Linked DNA regions of Aquibium microcysteis. The protein of the gene in region 1 binds, or shares a complex with, the protein of each later gene. Links are inferred from orthologs where the notes say so. Each region holds a gene or a part of one and is shown in the gene's direction. Other genes may lie near its edges.

Region 1 (8,507 bases):
GGCTTGCGCAGGGCGACCGGCCGGAAGCCGGCCGCTTCGAACACCCGCGTCGAGCCGACGAACAGCCCGACGGATTTCGACTGCTTCGCCTCGTCGATCGGGCAGGCGTCGAGCAGCCGCGCGCCGTTGTCGCGCGCGAAGTCGATGCCGGCGGCCACGAGACGGTGGGACAGTCCCCTGCCCCGCGCCTTCAAGCGGATGAAGAAGCACGAAATGGCCCAGTTCGCGGGATCGGCGACCGCCTCGCCCTCGAGCGGCGCCGAGACCCGGCGCGCATTGTTCCACTCCGGCACGTCCGCGCGCGGCCCGACCTGCATCCAGCCCACCGGCACGCCGTCCTGGAACGCGATCAACCCGGGCGGCGGGCCGGCTTCCACCCGGTTCATCAGGTGTGCCTTGTTGGTCTCGCGGGTGCCGGCACGGCGCCGAGCCGGCGGCAGGCGGAAATAGGTGCACCAGCAGCCGTAGCACGCGCCCTGAGGGCCGAAGAGGTCCTCGAGCGCCGGCCACAGCTCTGCCGTCAGCGGCCGGATGGACGCGTCGGTCGAGGCATCGGTCATCGCGGGCTGTCCATGGCCTGTCTTGCTCCCGTTCCGCAGCTCGACTACTATCCGCATCGTTCACTTTATGTTCGCACTTCATGCCGCGCGCTGTCAACGATCCCTCGGCCGGTTTCTGCCGCGATTGCCTGAGCCCCCAGGTGGATCGGGCCGCACGCCGCTGCGGCCATTGCGGCAGTCCCCGCCTCGTGCGGCATGCGGAGCTTTTCGCTCTTTCCATCGCCCATATCGACTGCGATGCCTTCTATGCGGCGGTCGAGAAGCGCGACCGGCCCGAACTGCGCGACCGCCCGGTCATCATCGGCGGCGGCAAGCGCGGTGTCGTGTCGACCGCGTGCTACATCGCGCGCATCAGCGGTGTTCGATCGGCGATGCCGATGTTCAAGGCGCTCGAAGCCTGTCCCGAAGCCGTCGTCATCAAGCCGGACATGGAGAAATACGCCCGCGTCGGGCGCGAGGTTCGCACCATGATGCAGGCGCTGACACCGCTGGTCGAGCCGATCTCCATCGACGAAGCCTTTCTCGACCTGTCGGGAACGGAGCGGCTGCACGGCATGCCGCCGGCGCTCGTGCTCGCACGGTTTTCGCGCGACGTGGAACGGGAGATCGGCATCTCGGCGTCGATCGGCCTGTCCTACTGCAAGTTCCTTGCGAAGATCGCTTCTGATTTCCAGAAGCCGCGCGGCTTCTCCGTCATCGGCGAGCAGGAAGCGGTGACCTTCCTCGCCGGCAGGCCTGTGACCATGATCTGGGGCGTCGGCAAGGCCTTCGCCGAGGTGCTGGAACGCGACGGCATCCGGACGATCGGCCAGTTGCAGACGATGGAGCGCGGCGACCTGATGAAGCGCTACGGGTCCATGGGCGACCGGCTCTTCCACCTGTCGCGGGGCATGGACGAGCGCAAGGTCCACGCGGAGCACGAGACCAAGAGCGTATCGGCCGAAACCACCTTCGACACCGATCTCGCTTTGCCCGACGATCTCGTGCCCGTGCTGCGCGCCCTGTCGGAAAAGGTCTCCTCCCGGCTGAAGAAGGCGGGCATCGCCGGGCGCACGATCGTGCTGAAGCTCAAGACCAGCGACTTTCGCATCCGCACCCGCAACCGCCAGCTGGCAGACCCGACGCGGCTCGCCGACCGCATCTTCTCGACCGGCCTCGAACTGCTGCGCAAGGAGACCGACGGCACCCGCTACCGGCTGATCGGCATCGGCGTCAGCGACCTGTCCGATGCCGACCGCGCCGATCCGCCCGATCTCGTCGACGTCAGCGCTCGCAAGCGAGCGCTCGCGGAGGGCGCCATCGACAGGCTGCGCGACAAGTTCGGCACGGTGGCCGTCGAGACGGGCTACACTTTCGGAAGAGGCCGCAACGCCCGCCCGCAGCGCCAGGGCGACGGCTGACGAAGCCCGTCCGCCGTCGGCCGATCCGGAGGCGACGACCGGATCCCCGAGCGTCGCGAGGTTGACGGGCGTAACATCATAACATATCGAATGCCGGGCCGCAGCTTCGCCGGCCGATGATGCCATGACAGAACCCGTTCTCGCCTTCCGCGACCTGACGCTCGGCTATGATCGCCATCCCGCCGTCCACCATCTGACGGGCGACGTGGCGCGCGGCTCGCTGACGGCCGTCGTCGGACCGAACGGGTCCGGCAAGTCGACGCTGATGAAGGGCATCGTCGGCGTTCTCGCGCCGCTGGGCGGCGAGGTGGGCGTCGCGCCCGGCACGCGCATCGCCTATCTCGCCCAGCAGTCCGAGATCGACCGCTCCTTTCCCGCCCGCGTCATCGACCTCGTGCGCCTGGGCCTCTGGGGCAAGCGCGGCCTGCTCGGCCGCTACGACCGGACCGACCACGCCAATTGCCGCAAGGCGCTGCAGGCGGTCGGGCTCGAAGGATTCCAGGAACGTCCGCTCGACACGCTGTCCGGTGGCCAGCTGCAGCGCGCGCTGTTCGCCCGCGTGCTCGTCCAGGACGCCGACCTGATCCTGCTCGACGAACCCTTCAACGCCATCGACGCCAACACCGTCGCCGATCTCGTCGCGCTCATCCGCCTCTGGCATGGCGAGGAGCGAACGATCCTGGTCGTCGCACACGACCTCGATCTCGTCCGGCGCCATTTCCCGCAGACGCTGATCCTGTCGCGGCGCAAGGTGGCGTGGGGGCCGACGTCGGAGGTGCTGGTCCCGGAAAACCTCGCCCGCGCCCGCAATTTCGACGAGGCCTGGAGCGACGACGCCCCCTGGTGCGAGCCCGACCATGTGCATGCCGGAGACGGCGAGCCGCACGCGCACCATCACCATGGAGAAGAGCCGCATGGGCATGTCTCGCGCCACGGCACCGGCGCGCGTCCGCACGGCCTGTCGTGATCCCGAACATGATCGATTTCCTCGTCGGCCCCTTCCTCGAATTCGCCTTCATGCAGCGCGCGCTGCTCGGCGCGGTCATGCTGTCGCTCGCCTCCTGCCCTGTCGGCGTCTTCCTGATGCTTCGGCGGATGAGCCTCGCCGGCGACGCGATGGCTCACGCCATCCTGCCGGGCGCCGCGGTCGGCTTCCTGCTCTATGGCCTGGCGATCGTTCCGATGACCATCGGCGGTCTCGTCGCGGGCGTCGTCGTGGCGCTGGGAGCCGGCGCGGTATCGCGCTTCACGCTGCAGAAGGAGGACGCCTCGCTTGCCGCCTTCTACCTGATCTCGCTGGCGCTCGGCGTCATGATCGTGTCGCTGCGCGGGTCGAGCGTCGACCTGATGCACGTGCTGTTCGGCACCGTGCTCGCCCTCAACGACGAGGCGCTGACGCTGATCGGCGCGATCTGCGGCATCACGCTGGTGACGCTCGCCATTCTCTGGCGCGGCCTCGTGGCCGAATGCCTCGACCCGCTCTTCCTGCGCTCGGTGAGTCGCATCGGCACGGTGGTCCACTTCGCTTTCCTGGCGCTCGTCGTGCTGAACCTCGTCGGCGGCTTCCAGGCGCTCGGCACCCTGCTGTCGGTCGGCCTGATGATGCTGCCCGCGGCGGCGGCCCGGTTCTGGACGACGCGGGTCGGACCGATGTGCGTCCTGGCGGTGGCGATCGGGCTGGCGTCGAGCCTGTCCGGCCTGCTCCTCTCCTACCATGCCGCGCTGCCGTCCGGGCCGTCGATCGTGCTGTCGGCCGGCGCCGCCTATCTTCTGTCGATCCTGTTCGGCACGCGCGGCATCATGGCCGTGCGCAGCCGGCACCGCCACAAGGCTGCGTGACCGTCTATTCGTGCCGCAGCGCCTCGATCGGATCGAGACGCGCGCCCCGCAGCGCCGGGAAGAAGCCGAACACCATGCCGATCATCGCCGAGAAGCCGAAGGCCATCAGCACGATGAGCAGCGACGGGCTGAACGGGATCGACAGCGCGTAGGCGACGGCGCCGGCGATCCCCAGGCCGAGCAGGACGCCCGTCAGCCCGCCGATCGCCGAGAGCACGGTCGCTTCCACGAGGAACTGCAGCAGGATGTGCTTCTCGTGCGCGCCGATGGCCAGCCTTATGCCGATCTCGCGCGTCCGCTCGGTCACCGACACCAGCATGATGTTCATTATGCCGATGCCGCCGACGAGCAGCGACACGCCCGCAACCGCGCCCAGCATGCCGGTCATGGCTGTCGTCGCGCTGGCCATCGCCTCGGCCACCTGCGTCATGTCGCGCACCGTGAAGTCGTCGTCGGCATCGGGCGCCACGCGGCGGCTCTCGCGCAGGAGGTCCTCCATGTCCGACTGGATCTGCGAGGTCGCGACGCCGTCGCGGCCGGCGACATAGATCGTCTCGATGTCGCGGTCGCCCGCGATCCGCCGCTGGAAGGCTGCGAGCGGCATCATCACGACGTTGTCCTGGTCCTGCCCGAACCCAGAGAAGCCCTTGGACTCCAGAAGCCCGATCACCTTGCAACTCATCTGCCTGACGCGGATCGTGGCGCCCTCCGGATTGCCGGCGCCGAAGAACTGCCGGCTAATGGTCGTGCCGATGATGCAGACGTTGGTGCCTGCGCGCAGCTCCGAATCGTTGAAGACGCGGCCGGCGCTCAGCGTCCAGTTGCGCGCCGTGAAGTAGGCGTCGTCCGTGCCGGTCACGGCCGACAGCAGGCTCTCGGTGCCGTAGACCACGCGCACCATCGACTGCGAGGCGGCAGACACCGCCTCGACCCCGTCGAGCTTGGTCGCGAGGATCTCGTGATCCTTCTGCGACAGCGGCCGCGCCTGGTTGCGCGGCCCGCCCGGTCCGCTGTCGGCGCCCGATCGCACCACGAGCAGGTTGGAGCCGAGCTTGCCGATGTCGGCCTTCACCTTCTCGGTGGTTCCCGAGCCGATGGTGATCATGGCGATGACGGCCGCCACGCCGATCACGATGCCGAGCAGCGTCAGGAAGGAGCGCAGCGCATTGCGCCGCACCGAGGTGAGAGCCAGCCGGACGGCTTCCCAGATCACGTCGCCATCTCCTCGACACGCGTGTCGGAGGCGACCCTGCCGTCGACGAATTTCAGCTGGCGCTCGGCATAGGCGGCGATGTCGGCCTCGTGCGTCACCATCACCACCGTCAGGCCGTTCTCGCGGTTGAGTTCGATCAGCAGTTCCATGATCTCGTGACTGCGCGCGGTGTCGAGATTGCCGGTCGGCTCGTCGGCGAGCAGCAGTGTCGGCTCCGACACGATCGCCCGGGCGATCGCGACGCGCTGCTGCTGGCCGCCGGAGAGTTCGCCCGGCGTGTGGTTCGCCCGGCCCGCCAGCCCCACCCGATCGAGTGCGGCGAGCGCACGGCTTCGTCGTTCGCGCGCGGGCACGCCGCGATAGATCAGCGGCAGCTCGACGTTCTCCGCCGCGGTGGTGCGCGCCAGCAGGTTGTAGCCCTGGAAGACGAAGCCGATGTAGAGATTACGCAGGATTGCCCGGCGCCCCCGGTCGAGCCGCCCCGCATCGATGCCTTCGAAGCCGTAGACGCCGCGCGTCGGCGTGTCGAGGCAGCCGATGATGTTCATGGCGGTCGACTTGCCCGATCCCGACGGCCCCATGATCGCGACGAAGTCGCCGCGCACGATCTCGAGGTCGACGCCCGCCAGCGCATTCACCGCCGCCTCGCCGTGCCCGTAGGTCTTCCAGACGTCGGAGAAGGAGAGGAGCGGCGCCGTCATCGGGCGGCGTCCGAGCCGCTGCGGGTCGCGACGATGACCGGATCGCCCTCGTCGAGACCCGACAGGATCTCCGTATCCTCGCCGTCGGTGGCGCCCGTACGGACGCGGGTCGCCACCGGCGCCCCGTCGCGCAGGACGTGGAGAATGCGGCTGCCGTCGCTGGCGACCGTGGGGCTGCGCCGTTCGAACATCCGCCCCATGCGCCGGCCGCCGAACAGGCTGTCGAGGCTCCAGCCGCTGGACTGCTCGGTGGGTGGCGGACGGAACCGGAAGGCGGCGCTCGGCACCGTCAGCACGCCTGCTGCCTCGCGCGTCACGATCGTCACCGTCGCCGTCATGCCGGGCCGCAGCGACAAGTCCTGGTTGTCCACCGACAGCTTGGCGTCGTAGGTCACGACGTTGTCGGTCGTGACCGAGGCGAAGGAAATGTCGGAGATGGTCGCGTCGAAGCTCCGGTCGGGATAGGCGTCGACGGTGAAGCGCGCCTTCTGGCCTTTCCTCACCGCGCCGATGTCGGCCTCGTCGATGGCGGCCTCCAGCACCATCGTCTTCAGGTCTTCCGCGATGACGAACAGCACCGGCGCCGACAGCGACGAGGCCACCGTCTGGCCCGGATCGACGTCGCGCGTCAAAACGATGCCGTCGATGGGCGCATAGATCGTGCTCTTGGCGAGATCGGTCTCCTGGATCTTCAGGTCGGCGGCGGCGATGGCGACGTTGGCGTCGGCGATGGCCACCGCACTCTGCGCCCTGTCCCGGGTGGCGACGGCGCTCTCCAGCGCCTGATCCGCGACCATGCCTCGCGCAGACAGGCTCTGCGACCGGGTCAGCGTCTGCTCGCTTTCGGTCAGCGTGGTACGGGCGTCGGCGAGCCTCGCCTCGGCGGCCTTCAGGGAGGCCCTCGCGCGCTCGACCTGCGCGGCCCGGCTGGTCGTGTCGAGCGAGGCCAGGACGTCGCCCCGGGCGATCTCCTGGTTCTCGACCACGTCGACCGACCGGATTACGCCCGACAATTCGCTGGAGACGTCCACCTGGGTCAGCGGCTGCAGCGTGCCGGTGGCCGAGACCTCGATGGTGAGGTTGCCGCGCGCGACGGGCACCGTCTGGAACGCCACGACCGGCGTGGCCTGCCCCGCGCCCCACCAGGCATAGAGGCCGATGCCTGCGGCAAGCACGAGCGCGCCCAGGACGAGCCAGCGCCACCGGCGCCGCGGCGCCTTGCCGCCCGGCTGCAGGCCGAGCGTCTGTTCGATCGACGCTGCCCGCGGCGGTTTCGGCTTCTCGACGATCTGGTCCATGACCGGCCCTTCTGCCCCGCGACGTCGCCCGGATCCGGCGGCCCGGCAAGCGACGCCGTGAACGTCCCGTTCGGCATTGAGATCGGGCCGGCCGTTTCCGTATACAAGTTAATTCTTGCTCATCTTTGCGCCGGATCAGGTCGCAGCGCGCCGGCGGCGATCCGGAAAAGCCACGATCAAGCGCGGAACGGGACGGCGCCCGGCGCCATCTCCGCAAAAGTTGATCGCACGTGCGGTCGTCGTCCCACGGCTGCGCCCTATCCTGCCCTTTCCCGCCGCAGGTGCTGCGGACGGACATCCGGCAAAACCCGAAGAGGAACACGACATGACGATCACGCGACGCGAAACGCTCGGACTGGGCCTGGCAGCCGTTACGAGCCTCGGCTTCGGCACGGTCATGCCCTTCGCAGCACGTGCCCAGTCGGGCGGCGGCGACGGCTACGAGGTCGAGGGCGGCACCATCACCATCCACCCGATCGCGCACGCCTCCTTCGTCATGACGACGCCGTCGATGACGATCTACTGTGACCCGGTCGGCGAGGCCTCCGCCTATTCCGCGCACGCCGCGCCCGACCTGATCCTGATCACCCACGAGCACGGCGACCACTACAAGCCCGACACGCTGGCCGCCCTCGTCGGCGAGAGCACCAGGCTCGTCACCAATCCCGCCGTCTTCGCCATGCTGGCCGAGGACCTGAAGGCGAAGGCGACCGCCATCGCCAATGGCGAGACGACGACGGTGGACGGCATGGCGATCGAGGCGGTCCCGGCCTACAACACCACCGAGGAGCGTCTGAAGTACCACCCCAAGGGCCGCGACAATGGCTACGTGCTGACGATCGGCGGCCGCCGCGTCTACATCGCCGGCGACACCGAGGATACGCCGGAGATGCGTGCGCTGGAGGACATCTTCATCGCCTTCCTGCCGATGAACCTGCCCTTCACCATGACCGTCGACCAGGCGGCTTCCGCCGTGGCGGAATTCAAGCCGGCCTACGTCTATCCCTACCACTACCGCGACAGCGACCCGCAGACCTTTGCCGACAAGGTCGCGGCGTCAGACGCCGAGACCGAGGTGGTGATGGGGCCGTGGTACGGCTGAGCGCGCCGCGCGGCCCCGCGCGATCACGACCGCCTGGCCGGCGCCGCGAACCGCCGGCCGCGCGATGCCGGCCGGCCGGCGCTGGCTGAATCACTGACCGGCAAAGACCGGTCACCGCAAAGCCGGCCGGAACCCTCCGGCCGGCTTTTCGTTGTCCCGCCTCTCTCAGCCATGACCCGGAGCCCGCCCCATGGACGTCGTCCGCATCCTCGCCGCCATCATCCTGCCGCCCCTCGGCGTCTTCCTGCAGGTCGGCCTCGGGCTGCACTTCTGGTTGAACATCCTGTTGACGATCCTCGGCTACGTGCCTGGAATCATTCATGCGGTGTGGGTGGTGGTGAAGAAGTAAGGCGGGGATGACGCGTTCTACGTGAAGTCGGCCAGCCGCAGATCC
Region 2 (4,943 bases), 2.9 Mb from region 1 along the record:
CTGTCGTGCAGCGTGTCCGTCTGAAGAATGAGAGAGGCGATATGGCCAATACGAGCTCGGCCAAGAAGGCAACGCGCAAGATCGCGAGCCGCACGGCCATCAACAAGAACCGCCGTTCGCGGGTCAGGACTTTCGTGCGCAAGGTCGAGGAGGCTCTGGCTGCCGGCGACCGTTCGGCTGCCGAGGATGCGTTTCGTGCCGCGCAGCCCGAGCTCATGCGTGCCGCGACCAAGGGTGTCCTCCATCGCAACACGGCGTCGCGGAAGGTGTCTCGTCTGGCGCAGCGCCTGAAGGCGCTCGAGGCCTGATCTCACGTCGTCGGCCGATCCATCGGCTCGATCTGCCAAACCCGGTCGCAAGGCCGGGTTTTTTGTTTGCCGTCAAACTTGTCGGTGGCGTTTTCCTCTCTTCCGCAGGGGAACCGGCTATGCTTTGCCGGCGCCCCCGCAAACCTTCCCGCCGATCGTCCGGTCCATCGGGCCGCATTGATTTTTCCGTCGTGGAAAACACATATAAAACAAATAGTTGCGGGAGGTTGTCCACAGGTTGTCAAGCCATCGGCGACAGCCTCCGGGAATAACCCGTGTCAAGCTGAAAGTTGCGAAAAATTTTAAGGCTCGCGACCGATTTTCCAGTCCCGGCAAAAGGGGTTGATTCCAAATGAGATAACGAGGGACTCGGGTTTCCGCGCCCGCGAATCGGCCCTCTGCAAGGGCTCCGTGCTTAAAAAACCGTGAAACTCGGACTTGCTCTCGCAAGGCCATTTTTCTAAGGTCCGGACATCGAAAGGGGCGGGCCCGGAGGCCCAAAATCCCAGGAAATTTGAACCGATGCAGAACGCCGGAGCGATCCGGTGCACGGGAGAATTTTCCTCTTCGATGCGGCGTTTGCCGTCGCCACGAGGTCAGGCGAGGATGGGGACGTCCGGGAGTAGTTCCGGCGGTCTTCGCGGAGCTTCGTGCTGGGAGCGGTACGGGGACCGGCATTGCCGGGTACGAGTGGGTACGTCGGTCGCTTCGAGATCGGCAGGGGTCGTGTAACACGCAAAGCGGCAGTACGCCGCGGAAATACGAGGAACACGCGCATGGCCATGCGGTGCGCGAGGGGTACGCTGTTGCGATGAAGACGACGATGAGAAGGAACGAGGACATGTTTGGCGGCATTGAGACGGGAGCCGAGGCGGCGCTTCCGTTCATTCCAGAAAGTGGCGGAGAACCGGTGATGGACGACGCGGGGTCGGAAGCCGGCTCGATCTTCGAGAAGCTCCGTGCCCAACTGCAGGCCCGGCTTGGCGCGGACGTCTACTCCAGCTGGTTCGGGCGCATGAAGCTTGCGGAGGCTTCGCGCGGTGTGGTCCGGCTGTCGGTTCCGACGGCGTTCCTGCGGTCCTGGATCAACAACCACTATCTCTCTCTCATCACCGAGATCTGGAAGGCTGAAGACGAGGGCCTGTTGCGCCTCGAGATCATCGTCCGGAGCGCCACGCGGGCCTCCCGCGGCGCGATGGACGTGGAGGACGTGAAGCCCAGGACACCGCCGCGCGCGTCACAGGCTGCGCTCCTGTCCGGCACGGTGAACCCGTCTCGGCCCGCGCAGCCGCGGTCGGCACCGGAGGCATCCGCCCGGCAGAACATCCTCGGTTCGCCTCTCGACGGACGTTACACCTTCGAGTCTTTCGTCGACGGGCCGTCCAACCGGGTCGCCTTCGCCGCCGCCCGCACGGTGGCAGAGAACGCGACCGGGTCGGTGCGCTTCAATCCGCTCTTCGTCCACGCCTCCGTCGGTCTCGGCAAGACCCATCTCCTGCAGGCGATCGCGGCGGAATCGCTGGCGCGGCGTCCTGCCTCGCGCGTGGTCTACCTCACCGCCGAGTACTTCATGTGGCGCTTCGCGACCGCGATCCGCGACAACAACGCGCTGACCCTCAAGGAACAGCTTCGCGACATCGACCTCCTCATCATCGACGACATGCAGTTCCTGCAGGGCAAGTCGATCCAGCACGAGTTCTGCCATCTCATCAACATGCTGCTCGACAGCGCCAAGCAGGTGGTCGTGGCGGCCGATCGTCCCGCCTCCGAGCTGGAATCGCTGGAACCCCGGGTCCGCTCGCGGCTGCAGGGCGGAGTCTCGCTCGAGATGTCTGCGCCGGACATGCCGATGCGTCTCTCCATGCTCAGGCAGCGCCTGGATGCGGCACGCCAGGACGATCCGTCGCTCTCCATCTCCGAGGAGATCCTGGAGCACGTCGCCCGCACGGTGACCGGCAGCGGCCGCGAACTGGAAGGAGCCTTCAACCAGCTGCTGTTCCGGCAGTCCTTCGAGCCCGACCTGTCGATCGACCGCATCGACGAACTGCTGGGACACATGTTCCGCACCGGGGATCCGAAGCGCATCCGCATCGAGGACATCCAGCGCATCGTGGCGCGCCACTACAACGTGTCGAAGACCGAGTTGCTGTCCAACCGCCGCACGCGCACCATCGTGAAGCCGCGGCAGGTCGCCATGTACCTCGCAAAGGTCATGACGCCGCGCTCTCTGCCCGAGATCGGCCGCCGGTTCGGGGGCAGGGATCACACGACGGTTCTTCACGCCGTGCGCAAGATCGAGACCCTGTCGGGCACCGACGAGAAGCTGGAGCAGGAACTGGAACTCCTGCGCAGGCTGATCAACGACCAGGCCTGAGCCGGTTACCGCCCCCCGAGTGGTACTCCCTCGGGGGAGAATCCCGGGGAAAGCCTGCGCAGCGGGGGCCGGCCTGCCGCGCGGGCTTGCCTTCATGTCGTTTTTCCTGTCATTTTGCCATTCTTGCCGGCCCGGAACGCGGGCCGTTCGTTTCTGTGCTTCCCGCCGAAGCAGCCCCGACCACGAGACCAGTCCGTCATGCGCGTCACCCTCGAACGTACCAACCTCCTGAAGTCCCTCAACCACGTGCATCGCGTGGTGGAGCGGCGCAACACGATCCCGATCCTCTCCAACGTGCTGCTCAAGGCCGAAGGTGGTGCCGTCCTCGAGATGAAGGCCACCGATCTCGACCTCGAGGTGACGGAGGCGACACCGGCGCAGGTCGAGCAGGCGGGGGCGACGACGGTGCCGGCTCATCTGCTCTACGACATCGTGCGCAAGCTGCCTGACGGTTCGGAGGTGATGCTGCGCACCGATGCCGACGGCCACTCCATGACGGTCACCTCCGGCCGCTCGAGCTTCAAGCTGCAGTGCCTGCCGCAATCGGATTTCCCGGAACTCACTGCGGGCTCCTTCTCGCACATCTTCCGGCTCGATGCGCCGGCCCTGAAGGGGCTCGTCGACAAGACGCAGTTCGCCATCTCCACCGAGGAGACCCGCTACTATCTGAACGGCATATTCCTGCACGCCCATGAATCCGGCGGAAAGCTGATGCTGCGCTCGGTCGCCACCGACGGCCACCGGCTCGCGCGTGCCGAGATCGAGGCGCCGGCCGGGTCGGAAGGCATGCCGGGCGTCATCATTCCGCGCAAGACCGTGAGCGAGTTGCAGAAGCTCGTCGACAATCCCGACATCAAGGTCGTGGTCGAACTCTCGGACACCAAGATCCGCTTCACCATCGGCAGCGTCGTGCTGACGTCGAAGCTGATCGACGGTACCTTCCCGGATTACCAGCGCGTGATCCCGTCCGGCAACGACAAGCGCCTGATCATCGATCGCCAGAGCTTCGCGGCGGCGGTGGACCGCGTCTCCACCATCTCGTCGGAACGCGGGCGAGCGGTGAAGCTGGCGATCGCCGACGGGCAGGTGACCCTGACGGTCAACAATCCCGATTCCGGCAGTGCGGTCGAGGAAATCGCGGCCGACTACGAATCCGACCCCATCGAGATCGGCTTCAACGCCCGCTATCTGCTGGACGTGGCCGCCCAGCTCGGCGGTGCCCATGCGCAGTTCATGCTGGCGGATGCGGGTTCGCCCACCCTCATCAACGACACCGCCGACCAGCAGACCCTCTATGTCCTGATGCCGATGCGCGTCTGACCTCCGTGCCGGGCGATGCGACCGACCGGGGCCGACCGCCCGCGGTGAACATCGGCAGGCTGAAGCTGACCGATTTTCGCAACTACGCCGCGCTAACCGTCGATCTGTCGCCGGGGGCGGTCGTCCTGACGGGCGACAACGGCGCCGGCAAGACAAACCTCCTCGAAGCCATATCCCTGTTCTCGCCGGGTCGGGGCCTGCGCCGCGCGACCTATGCGGAAATGGCGCGCGCAGGCGCGCCGGGCGGTTTCGTCGTGCATGCGCGTATCGCTGGCCGACACGGCGAGACGGAGATCGGCACCGGCGCGGGCGGAGGGGATCCGGAGACCGAGGCCGGCATCCGCAAGGTGCGCATCAACGGCGCTCCGGCCCGTTCGGCCGACGACATGCTGGAGTGGCTGCGGGTGATGTGGCTCACGCCGGCGATGGACGGCCTCTTCACCGGCCCGGCGTCGGACCGCCGCCGCTTCCTAGACCGGCTGGTGCTGACGATCGATCCGGGCCATGGCCGCCGCGCGCTCGACTACGAGAAGGCGATGCGCGGCCGCAACCGCCTGCTGGCCGAGGGCTCGCGGAACGACGCCTGGTTCGGGGCGATCGAGACTCAGATGGCCGAGACGGGCGCGGCGATCGCGGCCGCCCGCGTCGAGATGGTTCGGCTGCTGAAGGCCATGAGCGAACGTACCCCCGACAACGGCCCGTTCCCCAGAGCGGATCTGGCGCTCTCGGGCGTCCTGGAGGCAGGCCTCGCCTCGGGTGCCGCACTCGATGCGGAGGAGGAATTCCGGGAACGACTTGCCCGCGGCCGGGAGCGCGACCGCGCTGCCGGGCGGACCCTGGAGGGGCCGCACCGCTCGGACCTGCTGGTGCGCCACCGGCCGAAGGACATGCCTGCCGAACTCTGCTCGACCGGCGAGCAGAAGGCGCTGCTGGTGGGGCTG

Evidence for each region.
Region 2: the proteins of IAI54_RS08465 (region 1) and dnaN are in contact, whole or in part, in a solved structure (PDB 1OK7), measured with the Escherichia coli proteins. The link is inferred for Aquibium microcysteis from one-to-one orthologs.

What each region holds. Positions count from the first base shown.
Region 1 is NZ_CP061080.1:1,845,758-1,854,264, forward strand. The notes cover bases 1-2,800. They hold IAI54_RS08465 (DNA polymerase IV), read left to right. Parts: upstream 1-640; coding sequence 641-1,960; downstream 1,961-2,800. Other genes in these bases: IAI54_RS08460 (GNAT family N-acetyltransferase), read right to left, coding at 1-560; aztA (zinc ABC transporter ATP-binding protein AztA), read left to right, coding at 2,085-2,800. Also shown: more of aztA, read left to right, coding at 2,801-2,927; zinc ABC transporter permease AztB, read left to right, coding at 2,936-3,799; IAI54_RS08480 (ABC transporter permease), read right to left, coding at 3,804-5,012; IAI54_RS08485 (ABC transporter ATP-binding protein), read right to left, coding at 5,009-5,713; IAI54_RS08490 (efflux RND transporter periplasmic adaptor subunit), read right to left, coding at 5,710-7,011; IAI54_RS08495 (MBL fold metallo-hydrolase), read left to right, coding at 7,337-8,113; IAI54_RS08500 (YqaE/Pmp3 family membrane protein), read left to right, coding at 8,304-8,462; IAI54_RS08505 (Uma2 family endonuclease), read right to left, coding at 8,480-8,507. UniProt on the Escherichia coli protein: Poorly processive, error-prone DNA polymerase involved in translesion repair and untargeted mutagenesis. Copies undamaged DNA at stalled replication forks, which arise in vivo from mismatched or misaligned primer ends.
Region 2 is NZ_CP061080.1:4,784,923-4,789,865, forward strand. The notes cover bases 1,971-4,941. They hold dnaN (DNA polymerase III subunit beta), read left to right. Parts: upstream 1,971-2,880; coding sequence 2,881-4,002; downstream 4,003-4,941. Other genes in these bases: dnaA (chromosomal replication initiator protein DnaA), read left to right, coding at 1,971-2,682; recF (DNA replication/repair protein RecF), read left to right, coding at 4,047-4,941. Also shown: rpsT (30S ribosomal protein S20), read left to right, coding at 42-308; more of dnaA, read left to right, coding at 1,222-1,970; more of recF, read left to right, coding at 4,942-4,943. UniProt on the Escherichia coli protein: Confers DNA tethering and processivity to DNA polymerases and other proteins. Acts as a clamp, forming a ring around DNA (a reaction catalyzed by the clamp-loading complex) which diffuses in an ATP-independent manner freely and bidirectionally along dsDNA.